Regions from separate parts of the Streptomyces sp. NPDC001502 genome, predicted to be linked through region 1. Evidence: riboswitches for the same ligand, from Rfam matches in the RefSeq annotation. Region 1 holds a riboswitch; each other region holds the start of a gene.
The links. A riboswitch is a leader RNA that binds a small molecule or an ion and turns the genes downstream of it on or off. The one in region 1 is predicted to bind cyclic di-AMP.
Positions count from the first base shown of each region.

Region 1 (7,588 bases):
CGCGGGCGCCGACCAGGCCACCGCTCCGGCCGGCGCACCCGGCGCGGGCCCGACCCGGGGATCGGCCGCGGGCGCCGACCAGGCCACCGCACCGGGCACGTCCGTCGCCGCCCCGGACCGGGGCGAGGGCAAAGGCGCGGGCCGGGGCTGGGGCCGGGGCTCCGTCCGGGGCCGGGGCACGGGCTGGGGCGCGGGTTCCGACGGGGTCGCGGCTCCCGGACCCGGCCGGGAGCCGGTGCCCGTCGCGGGCACGGGGGCGGGCGGGGCGTGGGACGGGGAGGTGGGTCCGGGAGCTGTAGCGGGAGGCGGTGCGGGATGCGGCTCGGGGTCGTGCGGGGCCGCGGCGCCCCGGCCGCCGGCGCCCTGCCAGGCCTCCGGCATGGGCGTCGGCAGGGGCATCCGTGCCGGCTCCAGCGGCGGCATCGCCGTCCCGTGACCGGTCCCCCACGAGGTGGCCCGCGAGCCGCCCGCCGCGTCGGCCGCGGTGGGCGCCTCCGCGCCCAGCAGCTCCTGCGGCAGCACCAGCACGGCGAGCACACCGCCGTAGATGTTGGACTTGAGCTCGACGGCGATCCCGTGCCGACGGGCCAGCGCCGACACCACGAACAGGCCGATCCGGCCGTCCGCCAGCAGGTGCCGGACGCTGATCTGGTCGGGGTCGCCGAGCAGGGCGTTCATCCGGTGCTGCTCCTCGGCCGGCATGCCGAGTCCCCGGTCCTCCACCTCGACCGCGATCCCGGCGGTGACCCGCTCGGCGCGCAGCACCACATCGGTGTCGGGGGCGGAGAAGACCGTGGCGTTCTCGACGAGTTCGGCCAGCAGGTGCACCACGTCCGCGACGGCGTGCCCGCGGACACTGCCGCCGGCCGGGGGCACGACCTTGACCCGGGTGTACTGCTCGACCTCCGCGACCGAGGAGCGGAGCACCTCGCTCAGGTCGATGGGCCTGGTCCACTGGCGGCGGGACGCGGCGCCGCCCAGCACGGCGAGGTTCTCGGCGTGCCGGCGGATGCGGGTGGCGAGGTGGTCGACGTGGAAGAGCTCCTTGAGCAGGTCCGGGTCCTCGACCGTGTCCTCCAGATCGTCCAGCAGCGAGATCTCGCGGTGCACGAGGGACTGGAGCCGGCGCGCGAGGTTGACGAAGACCTCGACCTTGCGCTCGCTGTCGGTCGGGGCGGCCGGTCCGGCCAGCCGCAGGAGGGTCGTGTGCGCCTCTTCGCGGGCGCCCCGCAGCTCCTGGGAGAGCAGCCAGAACTCGTCCACCCCGGCCGGATCCCCGCCGGACAGCGGCGAGCTCGGCCCTCCGCGCACCGGGCGGGGCGGGGTCTCGCCCCGTTCCAGCCGGTCGGCGGCCGTCCGCAGCTCGCCCCGGCCGCGCACGCTGGAGCGGCGCAGCGCCTCGCACCGGTCCCGTACGGCCTTGGCGGCGCGCTGGGCGCCGAGCAGGGCCGCGGCGAGCGCGCCGACCACGAGGAGGGCGCAGCCGGTGAGCACCGGCCACAGCCGGGCGTCGCGGTCGCCGGCTCCCCCGCCGAGCTGGAGGGTGAAGATCACCGCGGCCGCGCCGCTGAGCCCCGCGGCAAGTGTGGGCAGTACGGCGGCGCGCACCAGCAGGGGGCGTATCTGCCGGCCGGGACCCGTGACGGCGTGTCTCGACGGGGCATGGCGGGCGGCGCGGAGTCCGGACATCTGCGTCCTCGGTACGTGGGGCCCGGCCCCCAGCGTTCCCGGGGCCCGGTGTTGATCACCGAATACCCACGCTAGACCCCATCGCTGCACCCCGGAGCGCCAGTTGGCGAACTTCGCCGGGGTGCTTCCCGCTCCCGGTGGAGCGCTCGTACAGCAGCCCGAATGCGCCGGTCGGGCCCTGCGGACCGCCCCGGAGGCGCCCCACGGCGGCCGGGAGCACCGGCCGGCCGGACGTCGGTGCCGCCACGGCCCGCGCGGGGCTCCGTACAGGCCGGACGGGAACTGGCTCCCCCTGTCGGTGACTTGGGGTAGAACTGTGGCTGCCGGCAGTTGGGTCCACACCCTGGAGCATGACGAATGACCACAACGGTTCCCCCTTCGGGCGAAGGTGTCACCCCGGCACCAGCCCCCGCGGGAACGACCGCCGCGGCTCCGGCCGCACCTGATCCGGCGGCCGTGGCCGCGGAGGCGGCCTTAGAAGCGCGCCAAGAAGGAGGCGCTGGCGCAGCTCCGGGGCTGGCTCGTCTCCTCGGTCCTGTTCGCGCTGATGCCGACGCTCATCCAGTTCCTCGCCGGCCGGCAGACGGCGGGCTACGTCCAGCCCGAGTTCCTGGAGATGGCGAGCAAGGCCCAGCTGTACCTCGTCTCCATCGGCGTCACGATCCAGGCCCTCGTCCAGGCACTGATGGAGCTGCGCAAGAGCGGCAACGGCAAGCTGATCAACCTGTCCCTGATGAATCTCATCATCCTGGCCGCGGCGATCTTCCTGGCGTCCACCGCGGACAGCAACGACGCACTCAAGACAGTGGTCGGGTATCAGTCCCTGTGTCTCTTCATCGCGGCTCTGGTGTCGTCCGGACGCAGCACGTGGATCTGTGCGAAGGAGGCCGCACGCCGTGATGGATGAATGGGTTGCCGTCGTGACGGCCATGGCCTCCGCACTGTTCGGCCTGGTGACCACGTCCGAGGCCGTCAAGGATTGGATCAGGCGCGTCCGACGGGGAGGCAGGGAGCGCCGCAGGCTCTGAGCAGCACGAAGGACCCCCGTGGGGTACGTCCCCTGGGGTACGTCCGTGGGGGTCCTTTCGTGGGCTGTCGGCCGCCCCGATGTGCCGGGAGGGCCCGTTCCCGCCCCGATGCCGTGCGTTACGAGCCGACGGACTCCGGCTTCTCCTGTCCGTCGACAGCCGCCGACGCCACCCGGGCGGGTGTCGCCGGCGCTCCGCCCGCCTCGCGCTGCGGCACGGTCGGACGGCCGTCGGCAGGACCGCCCGCCGCCTTTCCGCCGACGAACGGCCGCCACCACGGTGCGGTGGGTGCGTCCGCCGAGCCGGGCTCGAAGGGCTGTCCCGGGATGGGGAGCGCGATGGCGGCGTCCGCGTTCTCCGACGCGGTCAGCGTGCCCTCGCCGGGCTCGTCCCACGGGTGCAGGGCCAGGTTGAAGGTGCCCCAGTGGATCGGCAGCATCGTTCCGTGGGGGGTGCCGCCCTGCAGGTCGAGGTGGGCGCGCATGCCCTCCTCGGGCGTCATGTGGATGTCGGGCCAGTACTCCGAGTAGGCGCCGATCTGGATCATGGTGGCGTCGAAGGGGCCGTGCTCGGCGCCGATCTCCTCGAAGCCCGGGAAGTAGCCGGTGTCCCCGCTGTGGTAGATCCGGTGCTCGTCGCCCGCGACGACCCAGGACGCCCACAGGGTGTGCTGCTGGTTGCGCAGGCCGCGGCCGCAGAAGTGCCGGGCGGGGGTGGCCGTGAGCGAGAGACCGGCGATCTTGGTGCTCTCGTTCCAGTCCAGCTCGCGCAGCCGGTCGGCCGGTACGCCCCAGCGTTCCAGGTGCGCGCCGACGCCCAGCGGGACGGCGAAGACCGTGTCCGTACCGGCCAGCGCCTTGATCGTCGGCAGGTCGAGGTGGTCGTAGTGGTCGTGCGAGATGACCACGACGTCGACCGTGCCCAGCGAGGCCAGCGGGACCGGTACCGGGTGCAGCCGTTTGGGACCGGCGAAGGGGAAGGGGGAGCACCGCTCACCCCACACCGGATCGAACAGCACGCGGCGCCCGTCGATCTCCGCGAGCACGCTGGAGTGCCCCATCCAGGTCAGCCGCAGGCCGCTCGCGGGCGGCTTCGCCAGGTCCGCGAGGGTCGTCGGGTGGACCGGGATCGGCGCGGCGGGGCTGCGCCGCATCCGCTGCTCCCGGTGGAAGTAGATCTTGGCGAACTCGGCCATCGACCCCGAGGGCCTGTTCCGGGCCCCGACCGGGTTCTGGAAGACGCCGTCGGCAAAGTTCGGCGAGCGCCGGATCCGCTCCAGGCGGGCACCGGACGGGTCCGCACCGAAGGCTTCGGGCCGCAGGGCACGCAGCCGCGGACGCAGGGGACGGGAGCCGGTCAAAGCGCCTCCAGGGAGGATGGGGTCAGGATGGTCGTCGCTCTACGACCATCCCAACGCACACCGGCCCCGAAGGATTCCGCTTCCGGCTCCCGCGCCCGCTAGAGCGGCAGCAGGTCCGGCCGCTTCGCCTCCACGTGGTCCCCGGAGGACTCCCCGCGCAGCCGTCGGCCGATCCACGGCGCGAGGTGCTCGCGCGCCCACTGGATGTTGTCCCGGGTCACGTCCACCGAGCCGCGCGGCCGCTGCGGGGGCCACGGCTGGTCGGGGTCGGCCGGCACGTCCAGCCCGAGCACCTGCGCGGCGCGCAGCGCGACCCGCGTGTGTCCTTCGGGCGAGAGGTGCAGCCGGTCCGTGTCCCAGGCCCGCCGGTCCTGTACGGACTTCAGCGACCAGAGGTCGAGCACCGGGCAGTCGTAGCGGTCGGCGATGGCGCGGACGTGCGCGCTGTACGTCGCCACCTTGCCGCGGAGGTGCTTGAGCACCGGTACGCCGCGGGTGTCGAAGCCCGTGGTGATCATGACCTGGCCCACGGACCCGGTGAGGTCGGCCACCGCCGCCTCGAACCGCTCGGCCACGTCGTCCGGGTCGGTGCCGGGCCGGATGATGTCGTTGCCGCCCGCACAGAAGGTCACCAGGTCCGGTGCGAGGGCCTTGGCTCTCGGGAGCTGGTCGGCCACGATCTGGTCGAGGAGCTTCCCCCGCACCGCCAGATTCGCATACCGGAAGTCATGCTCTTCGCGCTGATCGGCCAGGAGCACGGCGAGCCGGTCCGCCCAGCCGAGAAAAGAATCCCCGGGTCCCGGGTCCCCCACGCCCTCGGTGAAGCTGTCCCCGATCGCCGCGTACGAGCCGATGGTCTTGAGTTTCGTCGTCGTCGCTGCCACGAGAACCCATCCTTCACTCCCGTAACCAACCTACGCCAACGTAATGAGGGGTTGACGGACCGTGATCTATACCACGCGAGGGATAAGGAATAAGTACACGTGAGGCCGGGACCCCCCTCGGGTCCCGGCCTCACGCGTGTCGGTGCTCCGGCGGCGGGTGCCGTCAGAGGCTCGCGCCCTTGGAGCGGAGGTAGGCGATCGGGTCCATGTCCGAGCCGTAGGACGGGGTCGTACGGATCTCGAAGTGGAGGTGGGGTCCGGTCGAGTTGCCGGTGGAGCCGGAGAGGCCGATGGCCTGCCCGGCGGTGACGCTCTGGCCGGAGGAGACGGAGAGCTGGGACAGGTGGGCGTACTGGGAGTACATGCCGTCCGCGTGCCGGATGACGACCTCGTTGCCGTACGAGCCGCTCCAGCCGGCGGAGACCACGGTGCCCGCGCCGACGGCCTTGACGGTGGTGCCGGAGCTCGCGATGAAGTCGACGCCGGTGTGGTAGCCGGAGGACCACATGCTGCCCGCGACCTTGTACTGGGTGGAGATGCCGCCGCTGACCGGGGCCACGAAGCCGGCGGCCGACTGCGGCGCGGCGGCGGGTGCCTCGGCCTGGGACTCGGCGCCTCCCCGCTGCGCCGGGGCGGCCTGCTCGGCCTGCTTGCGGACCGGCTTCGGCGCGGCCTGCGCGGCCGGCTTCGCGTCGGCCTCGGGGGCCGGGGCGGCCTCGGCCTCCGCCTCAGCCTCCGCCTCGGCCGGAGCCGCCTCGGCCAGGCCGCCGAGGTTCAGCTTCAGGCCCGGGTGGATCAGCGACGGGTTGCCACCGACGGCCTCGCGGTTGTCGGCGTACAGCTGCTCCCAGCCGCCGGACAGGTGGCGCTCGGCGGCGATCTTGGAGAGGTAGTCGCCCGGCACGACGGTGTAGACGGTCGGCGCGGCCTGCACGGCGGCGACGGGTGCCGCCTGCAGGGCGACGGGGGCCTGCGACGCCACGGCGGGGGTCACCGCGGTCGCGGCGGCCGGGGCGCCGGCCGCGTGGGCGCCGGCGGCGCCGATCAGCGGCAGTGCGAGGGCCGCGCCACCGGTTCCGGCGACGGCGAAACCGCGGGAAAGGGAAAGGGACTTGGGGCGGCGGTGCTTACCCTTTGCAGGCATGACGAATTCCTCTCCGGCGCCTGCGAGGTGAGCTGTCGGGTTCGGACTGGAGATGTCCGGCCGTACATGTACGGGACATGGACGGCTTCACCCCGAGCCGTCCCGGAGAAAGGATCTCCGGGCCGGCGGCTTACCTGGTTCCCCCGCTCCTGCCGCGCGAATAGGTCGGGTGCGGTTTCCGGGAGGCGGCAGGATTTGGCGGTCCACCCGGATCGATCGCGAAGGTAATCCCTTGCGGCGGCACGGAACAAGCCGTGAATTCCCTGACGGAATAACAGGCATGAGGGACCGACGGAATTACCGTCACACTCCGTCCATTCCGCACCGCCAACAGCCGCCCCGACGCGGCCATTCGCCTTTAACGATCAGGCACTCACGGTCACCGTATGATCTGGCTCACGGGGACGTGCCCGATCTCGCCTCCGGATATGGCAAGTTGGCGCCAAGTAGTGTAATTCGGACAGAGGGCCCACAACGTGGCGGAGGAGTTGCTTTGACCCAGCAGATACAGGAGCCGGAGCTGTCCGGAGTGCGCAATTTCCGCGATGTGGGCGGATTGCCGACTTCTGACGGCCGAACGGTCAGGACGGGACGACTGTTCCGAAGCGGACATCTCGCGCATGCCACCGAAAGCGACGCAGAGTTCCTCGCCTCGCTCGGCCTCCACACCATCTTCGACTTCCGCAACGTCGCCGACCACGCGCTGGAGGGGCCGGACGTCGAGCTGCCGGGCGTGCGGAACGTCAACATCCCGCTCTCCGACCCGGCCGACGGCCGGGAGTTCTGGCGGCTGGTCCGCGACGGCGACCTCGTCCAGCTGCGCGAGCTCCTGGGCGACGGCAAGGCCGCGGCCCGGATGTCGAACTCGTACCGCGGGATCATCCGGCAGCGCACCGCCGAGCACAGCCGGGTCGTGCACGCCCTCGCCGAGGACAGCGTCCCCGCGCTGATGCACTGCGCGGCCGGCAAGGACCGGGCCGGCCTGTCGATCGCCGTCACCCTGCTCGCGCTGGGCGTCGAGCGCGAGGCGATCGTGGCGGACTACCTGGAGTCGAACGCCCCGCACCGCCGCTACCGCGTGCGCCGCACCGACGAGTCGGAGGGCGCCCGCTCCCCCGAGGTGATGGAGCTGCTCGCGCCGCTCTTCGACGCCCGCGCCGAGTACCTGGTGGCCGCCTTCGACACCATCGGCGAGATCTGGGGCGGGGTGGACCGCTACCTGGCGGAGGGCCTCGGGCTGACGCCCGAGACCCTCGACCGGCTGCGGGACCGGCTCCTCGCCTGACCGGGGCGGGGACCGGTTCCCCCACGGGGTGGAGACCGGTTCCCCCACGGGGTGGGCGGGCCGTCAGCGCGTGGCGACGGCCTGCTTCACCAGCGTCCGGCCGAAGTCCCAGATCAGCCCGGACCCGCCGTGCGCCTCGTCCATGACCTCGCGGAAGGCCCCGACGAACCGGTCCACGTCCGCCTCGTCCACGATCAG
Region 1 covers NZ_JBIAVW010000006.1:71,045-78,632, reverse strand. The annotation lists gene ACFY0D_RS12145 (ATP-binding protein) at 1-1,689, opposite strand, end outside; gene ACFY0D_RS12140 (hypothetical protein) at 2,237-2,596, shown strand; gene ACFY0D_RS12135 (MBL fold metallo-hydrolase) at 2,836-4,077, opposite strand; gene ACFY0D_RS12130 (SGNH/GDSL hydrolase family protein) at 4,176-4,961, opposite strand; gene ACFY0D_RS12125 (LysM peptidoglycan-binding domain-containing M23 family metallopeptidase) at 5,125-6,105, opposite strand; cyclic di-AMP (ydaO/yuaA leader) riboswitch at 6,110-6,306, opposite strand; gene ACFY0D_RS12120 (tyrosine-protein phosphatase) at 6,599-7,390, shown strand; gene ACFY0D_RS12115 (aspartate aminotransferase family protein) at 7,454-7,588, opposite strand, start outside.

Region 2 (7,588 bases), on a different contig from region 1:
AGGTAGTCGAAGGGCAGCTCGTACGCCTCGCCGACGAGCGGCGTGACGACGGCGACCTTGCGGTCCTGGTCGATGCTGGTGACCCGGCCGGTGAGAACCTCTGCCTTGGGCAGCACGCGTCGCAGCGGGACGACGACGTGCCGAGGCGAGATGCTGCCTGCGGCCACTTCAGGGAGGAAGGGCTGGTAGGTCATGTACGAGCGCGGGTCGACGACCGTGACGGTCGCCTCGCCGTAGCGCATCTTCTTCATGATGCGCTTGGCTGCGTACAGGCCTACGTACCCACCTCCTACAACGAGGATCCTGGGACGCTCCGTGGTGCTCATGGAACGAGTATCCAGCACCCAATGGGGTGTCGCTCGTGAGCCCCTTCACAAGGACTGAGGGACCCTCTGCTACACTCCGCCGCCCACGTGACGGAGGTCATGACGCGCGACGGGAACCAGAAGGCGTCCGGAGTCGTTGTTCACCCGTCCTGAACTGGCCTCCAAGGCCGAAAGCGGACTGGACCACAGGGGTTCGTCCATACCTCTGACGCGGATCCCGTCGCCTCCGCCGATCGCACGAACGCACGCGAAAAAGGGCCCGAGGGCCTCCGGAGGACCCCGAAGGACCCTTCCATTGGCCTCACAGACCCTTTTTCCTTGTGAAGAACTTCACGAACTTTATGTGGATCACGGGCCCGGGGGCCCCTCACAAGCTGCTTCGAAGGTCGTTCAGGCGATGGACCAAGCGATTCCATCGAGGATGTCGTGCTCCGACACGACAACCTCGGAAGCGCCGACGCGTTCCATGATCGCCAGCAGTACCAGCGCGCCCGCGCCGATCACGTCCACCCGGCCCGGATGCATCACGGGGATCGCCGCGCGCTCGGCGTGCGTCTCCGTCAGCATCCGCTCGCTGATCTCCCGCACCTGCTCGTAGGAGATCCGGGAGTGGTGGATCGCGGACGATTCGTACTCCGGCAGCCCCAGCGCGATCCCGGCGACCGTGGTCACCGAGCCGGCCAGGCCCACCAGCGTGCGCGCCTCGGCCAGCGGGACGGTCTCGGCGGCCAGGTCCAGCGCCGCCTCGATGTCGGCCCGTATCGCGGCGACCTGCTCCGCGGTCGGCGGGTCGGTGACGACCCCGTCGACCACCAGGTGCCGCTCGGTCATCCGGACGCAGCCGATGTCCACGGACCGCGCGGCCCGTACGTGCTCCTCGCCGACCACGAACTCCGTCGAGCCGCCGCCGATGTCCACCACCAGGAACGGGCGCTCCAGGTGTTCGTGCGCCGTCAGCTCCCTGGTCGCGCCGGTGAAGGAGAACTCCGCCTCCTGGTCACCGGAGATCACCTCGGGCTCGACCCCCAGGATGTCCAGGACGCCCCGGACGAAGTCCGCCCGGTTCTCGGCGTCCCGGGAGGCGGAGGTCGCCACGAAGCGCACCCGCTGCGCGCCGAACTCCTTGATGACCCCCGCGTACTCGCGGCAGGCGGCGAAGGTGCGCTCCAGCGCCTCCGGGGCCAGCCGCCCGGTCCGGTCAACACCCTGGCCGAGCCGGACGATGGTCATCCGGCGGTCCAGCTCGACGAGCTCGCCGGTGGCCGGGTCGCAGTCCGCCACGAGCAGCCGGATGGAGTTCGTACCGCAGTCGACGGCGGCGACCCGCGTCACGCCCCCGGCTCCTTGTCGTCCGTCTTCTTCTCCCCGCACGGGACGACGCAGGCACCCTTGGCCCACCACTCCGGCAGCATCGCGAGGGCCTCGTCACCGAACGGGTTCACCCCGGGGCCGGCGGCCAGGGAGTGGCCGACCAGGACGTGCAGGCACTTCACGCGGTCCGGCATGCCGCCGGCGCTCGGGAAGCCCTGAAGCACCTCGATGGCGTCGCGCCGCTGGATGTAGTCCTCGTGGGCGGCCTGGTAGGCGGCGGCCAGTTCCTTGTCCTCGGCGAGCCGGGCCTGCATCTCCTTCATCACGCCGTTGGCCTCCAGCGTGCCGATCGCGGAGGCCGCGCGCGGGCACGTCAGGTAGTACAGCGTCGGGAAGGGGGTGCCGTCGGGGAGCCGCGGGGCGGTCTCGACCACGTCCGGCTGCCCGCAGGGGCAGCGGTGCGCGATGGCGCGCAGCCCGCGCGGCGGGCGGCCGAGCTGCTGCTCGAACGCCTCGATGTCCGCGTCGGTCGGCTCGGTCCGGTCGGTCTGGGGCGGGGGCGTCTGCATGCCTGGAGGAAGTCTCTTCGTTCTCGTGGATGGGTGCTGCGGTACGGCGGTACGGATCACTCGCCGGGGCGGTCGGCCTTGTCGACGCCGTCCCAGACGTTGGAGTACCAGGGGCGGTCGGAGCCGGCGTGGCCGGTCCCGTGCGGCTGCGTGGGCTGGGCCCCGGGGTCGCTCATGATGTAGCCGATCTCCCCCGGGCGCAGGAAGTGCAGGTGCTTGCGCGCCTGCTGCTCCGCGTAGGCGTCGTCCTGCCAGCGGGCCTTCTCGTCGCGGAGCCGCTCCAGGCGGTCCCGCGCGGCCGCGGCGGCCCGCTGCTGCTTCGCGATCTCCGAGCGCTGGGAGACGTACTGGCGCATCGGATACGCGAGGGCGACGACCAGCGTACAGAGGACGAGCACCAGGAGCGCGGCGCGGCCGGTGAGCCGGCTGCGGCGGACCTGGCGCCGCGACTGCGACCGGTAGACGTGGGCGGCGGTCCGCTCGCCGAGCTGCTTGAGCCTGGTCGCGGTGGAGAAGGTGGAGAACCGATCCCGGTTCCCGGCCATTGGTCCGCCTCCCCTAGGTACGCACTACGCAATACGTCCCCGCACACGGTACGGGACCGAGTGCGGGGACGTACGGAGGCCAGCCCCTCAGGGGGGTGATTAGCCCTTGAAGCGCGGGAAGGCGGAGCGGCCCGCGTACACGGCGGCGTCGTCGAGGATCTCCTCGATGCGCAGCAGCTGGTTGTACTTGGCGACACGGTCCGAGCGGGCCGGGGCGCCGGTCTTGATCTGACCGCAGTTCACGGCGACGGCGAGGTCGGCGATGGTGACGTCCTCGGTCTCACCGGAGCGGTGGGACATCATGCACTTGAAGCCGTTGCGCTGGGCCATCTCGACGGCGTCCAGGGTCTCGGTCAGCGAACCGATCTGGTTCACCTTCACGAGCAGGGCGTTCGCGGAGCCCTCCTCGATGCCGCGGGCCAGACGCTCCGGGTTGGTGACGAACAGGTCGTCACCGACGATCTGGACCTTCGCGCCGAGGCGGTCGGTGATGGTCTTCCAGCCGTCCCAGTCGTCCTCGAACAGCGGGTCCTCGATGGAGACGAGCGGGTACGCCTCGACGAGCTCGGCGTAGTAGTCGGTCATCTCGGCGGCCGAGCGGGACTTGCCCTCGAACTCGTACTGGCCGTCCTTGTAGAACTCGGACGCGGCGACGTCGAGCGCGAGCGCGATGTCCGTGCCCGGGGTGTAGCCGGCCTGCTTGATGGCCTCGATGATGAGGTCGAGCGCGGCGCGGTTGGACTCCAGGTTCGGGGCGAAGCCGCCCTCGTCGCCCAGGCCGGTGGAGAGGCCCTTGGTGTGCAGGACCTTCTTGAGGGTGTGGTAGACCTCGGCACCCCAACGCAGCGCCTCGGAGAAGGACTCCGCGCCGATGGGGGCGATCATGAACTCCTGGATGTCCACGTTGGAGTCGGCGTGCGACCCGCCGTTGAGGATGTTCATCATCGGAACGGGCAGCAGGTGCGCGTTCGGACCGCCGAGGTAACGGAAGAGCGGAAGGTCCGAGGCCTCGGACGCGGCGTGCGCGACGGCCAGGGACACGCCGAGGATGGCGTTGGCGCCGAGCGAGCCCTTGTTGTCGGTGGCGTCCAGGTCGAACATGGCCTGGTCGATCAGACGCTGCTCGGTGGCGTCGTAGCCGACGAGCTCCGGGCCGATCTGCTCGATGACGGCGAGGACGGCCTTCTCGACACCCTTGCCGAAGTAACGGTTGGGGTCACCGTCACGCAGCTCGATGGCCTCGAATGCGCCGGTGGAGGCGCCGGACGGAACTGCAGCACGGCCGGTGCTGCCATCGTCGAGGCCCACCTCGACCTCGACCGTGGGGTTGCCTCGGGAGTCCAGGATTTCCCGGGCTACGACGACGTCGATGGACGGCACGAGCATCTCCTTCTGGGATGTGACGCTGAGTGTGCGGTGGCGTGTCAGGCCGTGGGATGGCCTTGCCGCCTAGAGCCTAACCGGCTCCGGGCACTGGGCCGCCCGACCGCCCGGACCCTGGGACGAAAAAGGGACCGAATACCCCTCTTCCGGGACATAGGTCGCTTGATCATCGGCCTTCGGGGGGCCGCACGCAGCACCGCCCGGCGCGTGGGGCACGCGCCGGGCGGTGGAAATCCTGCACGGGGTCAGCTGACGCCGCGTATCAGTTCCTGCGGCTTGTGCCGCAGTGTTCAGCTGAGCTTCAGCTTCTGGCCCGGGAAGATCAGGTCGGCGTCCGAGACGATGTCCTTGTTCAGCTCGAAGAGCTTCTGCCAGCCGCCCTTGACGCCGTTGGCCTCGGCGATGGTGCCCAGGGTGTCGCCCGGCTTGACCTCGTACGAGCCGTTGCCGGTCTTCGGCGCGGCCGGAGCCTCGGCACGCTCGGAGCGGGTGGTCGGAGCCTCGGGGCGCTTGGTCTCCTTCGGCGCGGCCTTGGTCTCGGTCTTCGGCTTCTCGGCCTTCGGCTGCGGCTTGGACTGCGGCTTCGACTGCGGCTTCGACGAAGCCGGGGTCTCGGAGCCGCCGCCGGTGAAGGAGGAGTTCGACAGGCCCCTGCCGCAGGACGGCCAGGCGCCCTTGCCCTGGCTCTTGAGGACCTTCTCCGCGACGGCTATCTGCTGCGACTTGGAGGCCTGGTTGGCCTGCGGGGCGTACGACTTGCCACCGAACCCGGCCCACGTGGAGGGCGAGAACTGCAGACCGCCGTAGTAGCCGTTGCCCGTGTTGATGGCCCAGTTGCCACCGGACTCGCACTGCGCGACCTTGTCCCACTCGGACGCGGTGGCGGCGCTGGCGGTGCCCGCGGCCATCAGGGGGGCGGCCACGGCCACACCGGCGACACCGGCGAGCGTGACGATCCGGACAGACCGCTCGATTGCAGTACCGCGACGGTGCTTGCCCTTGCCGGAAAGCAGCATGGAGTTTCTCCTCACCGACGCCTACGAGGTGAGCTGTCGGGTTCGGGCGAGTGAGTTGCCCGGCCGTGCGACCTAGCGCACGTCTTAACCCCAAGCCGGTGGCGTGACCGTCTCTCAACGGCCGCTCCCGGCACCTACCTTGGTTCCCCCGCTCCTGCCTTCGGCGCTTGACGCGACGACTGTTCCCCCCGTCCGCCGGCAGGATTCGGCGATGCGGTCGAAGGAGCTCGCGGTGGCGAGCGATTCAGAAGGTAGACAGGTCTCTCCCCGATGTTCAACGAGGAACATCGGGGAGAAACGGCCCCTACTTGCGCTCCCCGCAGGGGCGTTTGCGCAGGTGAGGGCGGGGTTTGCGGAAGCCCCGAGGCGGGACACGCCAGTTGACCGGAAGAGACACATGTCTCACTTACAGAAATCCGACATTCGACTCTTTCCGGATAGCTGAACTGTCCTTATTGCGCGGTTAGATCCAGGTTCTGACCGGGCTTGATGAGGTCGGCGTCCTCGCCGATGACCTTCTCATTGGCCTGGTAGAGACCGTTCCAGCCCCCCTTTACGCCCTTGGCAACCGCGATGGTCGCCAGGCTGTCGCCCGCCTGGACCGTGTAGGTGGGGTCCGACGCGGCATCAGAGGGGGCCGTCGGCACGGCCTCCGGCGCACCGCGGTGCTTGCCACTGCCCTCGACAGGAGTGGTGCCGGTGGTCTGCGGGACCTCCGGGGCCGCGGGGGCCGTCGGGTCGACCGGCGGCAGACCCGGCGTGACGGGCGAGGTGGTGGGCGCGGTCGGGTCCACCGGCAGCGTCGGCGCCGTCGGGTCGACGGGGGTCGGCGTGCCGGTCGGACCGCCCGGCACGGCCGGAGCCGTCGGGTCGGCCGGAGGCGTCGTCGGGATGTCCGGCGCGGGCATGACGGGCAGTCCGATGGACGGCGCGTCGGGTATCAGGAACGGGGTGCCGGACGGGCTCGGAGCCGGGGCCGGGGTCGGGGACCCGTAGTCCGTGGACGGCTTGCCGCCCCCGGTCGACGGAACGGCGTCGTCCGGGCGGGACGGCGCGGGGGCGAGCGGGCCCTGGCCGCCGGGCAGACCGGGGTCCACCTGTGCGGCGGGGCTCTCCCGGACCAGGCCGGCCGAGGCCGCGCACAGCGGCCACGCCTGCGGTCCCGTCGAGCCCAGCACCCGCTCGGCCACGGCGATCTGCTGGGAACGGCTCGCCAGGTCGGGGCGCTCGGCGAAGTCGAGGCCGCCGGCGCTCTGCCACTCCTCCTGGGTGAACTGGAGTCCGCCGTAGGCGCCGCTGCCGAAGTTCGCGCTCCACGCGCCGCCGCTCTCGCACTCGGCGACCTTGTCCCACGTGGACGTGTCGGCGGCGGTGGCGCTGGTGGCGGCCAACAGCGGCATGGCCAGCGCAGAGCCAGTGACTCCGGCTGTGACAACCAGCGCGGGGACCTGGCGGGGGCGTCTGTGACGGCCGTTCCCGGAGAGCATGAGGGATCACCTTTCGCATAACAGCGGGGTAACGGCAGAACCTAGCGGCCTTCGAACGATTGTCACAAGTTCAAGCCGAACCTGACTTTTAATCAGCTTTCGCGCAAGTGTTTTGAGCCGCGAATCGAACGGGAAGAGTGCGTAGCCCTCGCATGATCAACCCCCCGCGCCAGCGCAGGTCTTGGGGTGGAACGGCTAGTTCCAGATCAGGCAGACGCGTCAGCAAAGTCGCGAGCGCGGTCTGTCCTTCGAGCCGGGCGAGCGGAGCACCCACGCAGTAGTGGATGCCGTGCCCGTATCCGAGGTGCTGGTTGTCGGTCCGGGAGAGGTCGAGGGTGTCCGGGTCCGCGAAGCGCTCCGGATCCCGGTCGGCGGCCGCGAGGACCACCAGGACCGGATCCCCGGCCTCGATCCGCTTGCCGCCGAGGGTCAGCGGCTCGGTGGCGAACCGCCAGGTCGCCAGCTCCACCGGGCCGTCGTAGCGCAGCAGTTCCTCGACCCCGGTGGCCAGCAGTCCGCTCTCCCCGGCGGCGAGGGAGAGCTGGAGGCGCTCGCGCTGCGCGGGGTTCATGAAGAGGGAGTGGACCCCGTTGCCGATGAGGTTCACGGTGGTCTCGAAACCGGCGAAAAGCAGGATGAAGGCCATGGCGGTGGCCTCGCCCTCCGTCAGATGGTCGCCGTGATCGCTCGCCCGGATCAGGTCGGAGATCAGGTCATCACCCAGATCATCCCTTTTGCGGTGAATGAGTTCACCGAGATAGGTCCGCATCTGCTTGACCGACCGGGCGACCCCACCGCGCGGACCGCCACCGTGGCGGATCATCATGCCGGCCCAGTCACGGAAGTCGTCCTGGTCCTCACGCGGTACCCCGAGCATCTCGCAGATGGCGTAGATGGGGAGCGGGAAGGCGAACTCGTGAATGAGATCAGCCTCACCTTTCGCCGCGAACC
Region 2 covers NZ_JBIAVW010000028.1:32,213-39,800, reverse strand. The annotation lists gene ACFY0D_RS34615 (NAD(P)/FAD-dependent oxidoreductase) at 1-326, opposite strand, end outside; gene ACFY0D_RS34610 (exopolyphosphatase) at 717-1,658, opposite strand; gene ACFY0D_RS34605 (DUF501 domain-containing protein) at 1,655-2,206, opposite strand; gene ACFY0D_RS34600 (septum formation initiator family protein) at 2,263-2,751, opposite strand; gene eno (phosphopyruvate hydratase) at 2,851-4,131, opposite strand; gene ACFY0D_RS34590 (transglycosylase family protein) at 4,425-5,150, opposite strand; cyclic di-AMP (ydaO/yuaA leader) riboswitch at 5,154-5,326, opposite strand; gene ACFY0D_RS34585 (transglycosylase family protein) at 5,603-6,550, opposite strand; gene ACFY0D_RS34580 (cytochrome P450) at 6,726-7,588, opposite strand, start outside.
Region 2: another riboswitch for cyclic di-AMP. It lies ahead of ACFY0D_RS34590 (transglycosylase family protein); the one in region 1 lies ahead of ACFY0D_RS12125 (LysM peptidoglycan-binding domain-containing M23 family metallopeptidase).

Region 3 (7,588 bases), on a different contig from region 1:
CCCGGTGGTTCGAGCCGAGCGTCCAGCCGCTGCTCTGCCGCTGGAAATCCTCGATGCGGGGCATCGGCACCGGGTGCGCCAGGGCACCGGGGTCGAAGGGCTGCAGCCGGTCGGGCCGGGCCAGGGCGGATATCCGGAACGCCGGTGCCCGGCAGCCCGCGGCCAACAGGCCCTTGAGGGCTTCGACCTCGGCGTCGAGCTGCGCGGTACGCCGCAGGGCCTCGGCCTCGCGGTACTGCCGGTGGCTCCGGTTCGCGTCCCGTTCGTGGGCGCGCTGCCGGCGCTCGGCCTCGCGCTGCTGGACCAGCTGCGTCTGTTGCTGCCGGCGCTGGGCCTCCGCCCAGTTCCCGATCAGTCCGCTGCCCGCTCGACGGCTCATCAGCTGCGTTCTCCCCCCACCGCGTCCACGGGGAAAACACTAGTCGGCATTCGGGTGGTACGTCCCCCCGGTCGTACCACCCGAATGCCTTCCCGCGACCTACAGCGCGGCTCCCGCCAGCGCCGCGACCGCCGACGGCAGTGCCGCCCCCGAGCCGTCCCGGCGCGGGTCCACGGCCGGCAGCTCGGCCGGAGTGCCGTTCGCCGCCGCCGCGCGGACGGGGGAACCGCCCGCCCAGGCCAGGACCAGTACGTCCTCGCCCTTCAGGAACCGCTGGCAGCGCACGCCACCCGTGGCCCGGCCCTTGCGCGGGTACTGGTCGAACGGGGTCAGCTTCCCGGAGGTCACCGAGTCGTCCAGGGTGCCGTGCGAGCCCGCCACGGTGAAGACCACGGCGTCCCGCGCCGGGTCCACGGCCGAGAAGTGGATCACCTTGGCGTTGTCGGCGAGCTTGATGCCCGCCATACCGCCCGCGGGGCGGCCCTGCGGGCGGACCTGGCCCGCCGGGTAGCGCAGCAGCTGGGCGTCGTCGGTGATGAAGACCAGGTCCTCCTCACCCGTGCGCAGCTCGACCGCGCCGACGATCCGGTCGCCCTCCTTGAGGGTGATGACCTCCAGCTCGTCCTTGTTCGCCGGGTAGTCCGGCACGACGCGCTTGACCACGCCCTGCTCGGTGCCCAGCGCGAGGCCCTGCGAGGACTCGTCCAGCGAGGTCAGGCAGATCACCTTCTCGTCCGCCTCCAGCCCGGAGAGGAACTCCGAGACCGGTGCGCCGCCCGCCAGGTTCGGCGCGGCGTGCGTGTCCGGCAGCTGCGGCAGGTCGATCACCGACAGCCGCAGCAGCCGCCCGTACGAGGTGACCGCGCCGACATCGGCCCGGGCGGTCGCCGCGACCTGCGAGACGATCAGGTCGTGCTTGGCGCGGGCGCCGCCCTCCTCCTCCGGCAGCGCCTCGCCGTTCGCCGTACGCGCGAGCAGGCCCGTCGAGGACAGCAGCACCCGGCACGGGTCGTCCGCGACCTCCAGCGGCACGGCCGCCACCGCGGTGCCCGCGGACTCCAGCAGCACCGTACGGCGCTCGGTGCCGAACTTCTTCGCGACCGCCGCCAGTTCCGAGGAGACCAGCTTGCGCAGCTCGCTGTCCGACTCCAGGATCCCGGTCAGCTCGTCGATCTCGCCCGTCAGCCGGTCGCGCTCGGACTCCAGCTCGATCCGGTCGAAGCGGGTGAGCCGGCGCAGCGGGGTGTCCAGGATGTACTGGGTCTGGATCTCGCTCAGCGAGAACCGCTCGATCAGCCGGGACTTGGCCTGCGCGGAGTTGTCGCTGTCCCGGATGAGCCGGATGACCTCGTCGATGTCGAGGAGCGCCACCAGCAGGCCCTCGACCAGGTGCAGCCGGTCGCGGCGCTTGGTGCGGCGGAACTCGCTGCGCCGCCGGACGACCTCGAAGCGGTGGTCGAGATAGACCTCCAGCAGCTCCTTGAGGCCCAGCGTCAGGGGCTGCCCGTCCACCAGCGCCACGTTGTTGATGCCGAAGGACTCCTCCATCGGCGTCAGCTTGTAGAGCTGCTCCAGCACGGCCTCCGGGTGGAAGCCGTTCTTGATCTCGATGACCAGGCGCAGGCCGTGCGAGCGGTCGGTGAGGTCCTTGACGTCGGCGATGCCCTGGAGCTTCTTCGAGCCGACCAGGTCCTTGATCTTCGCGATGACCTTCTCGGGGCCGACCGTGAAGGGCAGTTCGGTGACGACCAGGCCCTTGCGGCGCGCCGTCACGTCCTCCACGGCCACCGTCGCGCGGATCTTGAAGGTGCCGCGGCCGTTCTCGTAGGCGTCCTTGATGCCCGAGAGCCCGACGATCCGGCCGCCCGTGGGCAGGTCGGGACCCGGCACGAAGCGCATCAGCGCCTCCAGGTCCGCCTGGGGGTACCGGATCAGGTGGCGGGCGGCGGCGATGACCTCGCCGAGGTTGTGCGGGGGCATGTTGGTGGCCATGCCGACCGCGATCCCGGACGCGCCGTTGACCAGCAGGTTCGGGTACGCGGCGGGCAGGGCTACCGGCTCCCGCTCCTGGCCGTCGTAGTTGGCGGTGAAGTCGACGGTGTCCTCGTCGATCGACTCCGTCATCAGCGACGTGGCGTCGGCCATCTTGCACTCGGTGTAACGCATCGCGGCCGGCGGGTCGTCGTTGCCGAGCGAGCCGAAGTTGCCGTGGCCGTCGACCAGCGGCAGCCGCATGGAGAAGGGCTGGGCCATGCGCACGAGGGCGTCGTAGATCGACGCGTCACCGTGGGGGTGGAGCTTGCCCATGACCTCGCCGACGACACGGGCGCACTTCACGTAGCCGCGGTCGGGGCGCAGGCCCATCTCGTTCATCTGGTACACGATGCGCCGGTGCACCGGCTTCATGCCGTCCCGGGCGTCGGGCAGGGCGCGGGAGTAGATCACCGAGTACGCGTACTCGAGGAAGGAGCCCTGCATTTCGTCGACGACGTCGATGTCGAGGATCTTCTCCTCGAAATCCTCCGGCGGCGGGGTCTTCGTGCTGCGGCGGGCCATCGCTGCGCGGCTCCTTAACCAAAATGGGGTGTGCTGGGTGTCGGGCGGGGTGTCTTGCTGGGTCTTGCTGGGTCTGGCTGGGTCTGGCGGTCTTGTGGTGTCCGGCGAGGGTACGACGCGGACCATTGTGGCCCGGCGCACCGACAACGCCGACTCCGACCCCGGGGGTCCCCCGGACGGAGTGCGGGGGAGTGACCCGGGAACTTATCCGGCGGTCGGCGCGCTTGCATACAGTGGCAGGTCGATAAGAAATCTCTGCATCGCGATCGAAGGGACCACATGCCCATGGGTCACACGGCCACAGCCCAGGCCGGCTCCGGCGGCCTGACAGCGACCGAGCACCGGCTGGCCAACGGCCTGCGCGTGGTGCTCTCCGAGGACCACCTGACCCCGGTCGCCGCGGTCTGCCTCTGGTACGACGTAGGCTCGCGCCACGAAGTCAAGGGACGCACCGGCCTGGCTCACCTCTTCGAGCACCTGATGTTCCAGGGGTCGGCGAGCGTTCCCGGCAACGGGCACTTCGAACTGGTCCAGGGCGCCGGCGGTTCCCTCAACGGCACCACCAGCTTCGAGCGCACCAACTACTTCGAGACGATGCCGACCCACCAGCTGGAGCTCGCGCTCTGGCTGGAAGCGGACCGGATGGGGTCCCTGCTGGCCGCCCTGGACGACGAGTCCATGGAGAACCAGCGCGACGTCGTCAAGAACGAGCGCCGCCAGCGGTACGACAACGTTCCGTACGGTACGGCCTTCGAGCGGCTCACCGCCCTGGCCTACCCCGAGGGCCACCCGTACCACCACACCCCGATCGGCTCCATGGCCGACCTGGACGCCGCCTCCCTGGAGGACGCGCGCACCTTCTTCCGTACGTACTACGCGCCCAACAACGCGGTGCTCTCGGTCGTCGGCGACATCGACCCCGAGCAGACGCTCGCCTGGGTCGAGAAGTACTTCGGCACCATCCCCGCGCACGACGGCAAGCAGCCGCCCCGCGACGGCTCGCTGCCCGACATCATCGGGGAGCAGCTGCGCGAGGAGATCGTCGAGGAGGTCCCGGCGCGTGCGCTGATGGCCGCCTACCGGCTGCCGCACGACGGCACCCGCGAGTGCGACGCCGCCGACGTGGCGCTGACCATCCTGGGCGGCGGCGAGTCCTCGCTGCTGCACAACCGGCTGGTACGCCGCGACCAGAGCGCCGTCGCGGCCGGCTTCGGCATGCTGCGCCTGGCCGGGGCGCCCTCCCTGGGCTGGCTGGACGTCAAGACCTCCAGCGGGGTCGAGATCCCCGCCATCGAGGCGGCCGTGGACGAGGAGCTCGCGCGGTTCGCCGCCGAGGGCCCGACGGCCGAGGAGATGGAGCGCGCCCAGGCGCAGCTGGAGCGCGAGTGGCTGGACCGGCTGAGCACGGTGGCCGGCCGCGCCGACGAACTGTGCCGCTTCGCGGTGCTGTTCGGCGACCCGCAGCTGGCGCTGACCGCCGTCCAGCGCGTCCTCGACGTCACCGCCGAGGAGGTGCAGGCCGTGGCCGCGGCCCGACTGCGCCCGGACAACCGCGCGGTGCTCGTCTACGAGCCGCTCGCGGCCGACGAGTCCGACCAGCACGACGAGTCCGACGACTCCGACGAGAACGAGGGGGCGGAGCAGTGAGCGAGACGGCAGCCGTCACGATGACCTTCCACCAGCGCCCGCAGGCCGGCGAGCCGCAGCCGTGGGCCTTCCCGGCCCCCGACCGCGGGCAGCTGTCCAACGGGCTGACCCTGCTGCGCTGCCACCGGCCGGGCCAGCAGGTCGTCGCGGTCGAGGTCAACCTCGCCGCCCCGCTCGACGCCGAGCCCGAGGGCCTGGACGGCGTGGCGACCATCATGGCGCGGGCCTTCTCCGAGGGCACCGACAAGCACTCCGCCGAGGAGTTCGCGGCCGAGCTGGAGCGCTGCGGCGCCACCCTGGACGCGCACGCCGACCACCCGGGCCTGCGCGTCTCGCTGGAGGTCCCGGCCTCCCGGCTGCCCAAGGCGCTGGGCCTGCTCGCCGAGGCGCTGCGCGCCCCCGCCTTCGCCGATGCCGAGGTCGACCGGCTGGTGCGCAACCGGCTCGACGAGATCCCGCACGAGCTGGCCAACCCGCAGCGCCGCGCCGCCAAGCAGCTCTCCAAGGAGCTCTTCCCGGCCACCCTGCGGATGTCCCGCCCGCGCCAGGGCAGCGAGGAGACGGTCGCCCGGATCGACTCCGCCGCCGTACGCGCCTTCTACGAGGCCCACGTACGCCCCGCCACCGCCACCGCGGTGGTCGTCGGCGACCTGACCGGCATCGACCTGGACGCCGTGCTCGCGGACACCCTGGGCACCTGGACGGGCAACACCGCCGCCGCCCGCCCGGTGCCGCCGGTGACCGCCGACGACACCGGCCGTGTGGTCATCGTGGACCGGCCCGGCGCGGTCCAGACGCAGCTGCTGATCGGCCGGATCGGGGCGGACCGCCACGACCGGGTGTGGGCGGCCCAGGTGCTGGGCACGTACTGCCTGGGCGGCACCCTCACCTCGCGCCTGGACAAGGTGCTGCGCGAGGAGAAGGGGTACACCTACGGCGTGCGCGCCTTCGGCCAGGTGCTGCGCTCCACCGCGGACGGCAAGGGCGCCTCGATGCTCGCCATCAGCGGCTCGGTGGACACCCCGAACACCGGACCGGCGCTGGAGGACCTCTGGAAGGTGCTGCGCACCCTCGCGGAGGGCGGTCTGACCGACGCCGAACGCGATGTCGCCGTGCAGAACCTGGTGGGCGTGGCCCCGCTGAAGTTCGAGACGGCGGCCTCGGTCGCGGGCACCCTCGCCGACCAGGTCGAGCAGGAGCTGCCGGACGACTACCAGGCGCAGTTGTACGCCCAGCTCGCCGAAACGGGCACGGTGGAGGCGACCACGGCGGTCGTCAAGGCCTTCCCCGCGGACCGGCTGGTCACCGTCCTGGTGGGTGATGCGGCGCTGATCGAGGAGCCCGTGCGGGCTCTTGGGATCGGCGAGGTCACGGTCGTCTCCAACTGACCGGCGGATGACGGCTCATTGAGGGCCGGCTGAAGGTTTCGGCAAGGGGTTCTGGTGACTTGGTCACCAGAACCCCTTTTGTCCGTTTAGTGGTGAGGTTGCTTGTATGTGGTGTGGCGTACGCAACAAAAAGCCGTGTCTGTTTGGCGATTGACTGATGATCCGCCTAGCGTCGGCCGTGCTGTCCGTCAGTTGTGCCCGCCGCACCCGCGGCACCGGGCAGCGATCGCCGAGTCCCCGTCAGGCGCGAGCCTGGGGAGCCGGGGACCCACATGAGTCCCTGGGGTGAATCGGACCCCCTCGCAAGAGGAGATCCGTAGGAGACCTTCCTGCTCCGAACCCGTCAGCTAACCCGGTAGGCGAGAAGGAAGGAAAGGATCAAACCCTTCATGGCGTTTGGCAGTCGTCCCGCTGGTACCGGTAAGCACCGTGGCTCCAGCCGTCTGAGCAAGAAGACCGCCGGCTACGCCGGTATCGCCGCGATCGCCACCACGGGTGTGGTCGGCTCCCTCGCCGCCCCGGCCTTCGCCGCGGACAACCACAGCAGCAACATCGGCCAGGACAGCGGCCTGGGCGCCGTGGTCGTCGCCGAGGACCTCGCGGGCGACATCGCCGACCAGGCCGAGTCCCAGCACCGCGGCGCCGAGCAGGACGCCGTCAAGGCGCAGGCCGAGGCCGACGCGAAGCAGCGGGCCGCGGAGGCCAAGCGCCTCGCCGAGGCCAAGGCGAAGGTCGAGCGCGAGGCCGCCGAGCGCGCCGCCCGCGAGGAGGAGCGCAAGCGCCTCAACACCTTCGTCGCCCCGGTGGACGGCTCGTACGTCAGCACGCAGTACCACGCGGGCGGCGGCATGTGGTCCTCCGGCAGCCACACGGGCATCGACTTCCACGCCGCCTCCGGTACCTCGGTCCACGCGGTGGGCGTCGGTACCGTCGTCGAGGCCGGCTGGGGCGGCGCGTACGGCAACAACGTCGTCATCAAGCACAACGACGGCACCTACACCCAGTACGGGCACATGACCTCGCTGAACGTCTCCGTCGGCCAGCAGGTCACCCCGGGCCAGCAGATCGGCCTGTCGGGCTCCACCGGCAACTCCAGCGGCCCGCACCTGCACTTCGAGGCCCGCACGGGCTCGCAGTACGGCTCGGACATCGACCCGATCGCGTACCTGCGCTCGCACGGCGTCAGCCTCTGACCCCGCCTCGCGCACCGCTTCACCGAAGACCCCGGCTCCCCGAGCCGGGGTCTTTGTGTTGCGTCTTTGTGCAAATGTTTCGTATTTCTGGCCGCTCTCGGAAATTATCGTGTGTTGCAATAGAGTCGCAGCGCACGCATGTGCGTGCAATGAGGCTGGCAGTCGGAAATAGGCGGAGGTTCGGTCTTGCGTATTCCTGCGCACGCGGTATGCACAGCAATCCGCGACGACATCGTCTCCGGGGTGTTCGAGCCGGGCGGCCGGCTGACCGAGGAGGTGCTGGCCCGCCGGTACGGGGTCTCGCGCGTCCCGGTGCGCGAGGCCCTGCGGACCCTGGAGTCCGAGGGGTTCGTGACCACGCGGCGCCACGCGGGCGCCTGCGTGGCCGAGCCGACCGAGCAGGAGGCCGCGGACCTGCTGGAGCT
Region 3 covers NZ_JBIAVW010000007.1:126,897-134,484, forward strand. The annotation lists gene ACFY0D_RS14140 (restriction endonuclease) at 1-379, opposite strand, end outside; gene ACFY0D_RS14145 (DNA topoisomerase (ATP-hydrolyzing) subunit A) at 479-2,935, opposite strand; gene ACFY0D_RS14150 (M16 family metallopeptidase) at 3,221-4,582, shown strand; gene ACFY0D_RS14155 (M16 family metallopeptidase) at 4,603-5,970, shown strand; cyclic di-AMP (ydaO/yuaA leader) riboswitch at 6,188-6,347, shown strand; gene ACFY0D_RS14160 (peptidoglycan DD-metalloendopeptidase family protein) at 6,360-7,163, shown strand; gene ACFY0D_RS14165 (GntR family transcriptional regulator) at 7,350-7,588, shown strand, end outside.
Region 3: another riboswitch for cyclic di-AMP. It lies ahead of ACFY0D_RS14160 (peptidoglycan DD-metalloendopeptidase family protein); the one in region 1 lies ahead of ACFY0D_RS12125 (LysM peptidoglycan-binding domain-containing M23 family metallopeptidase).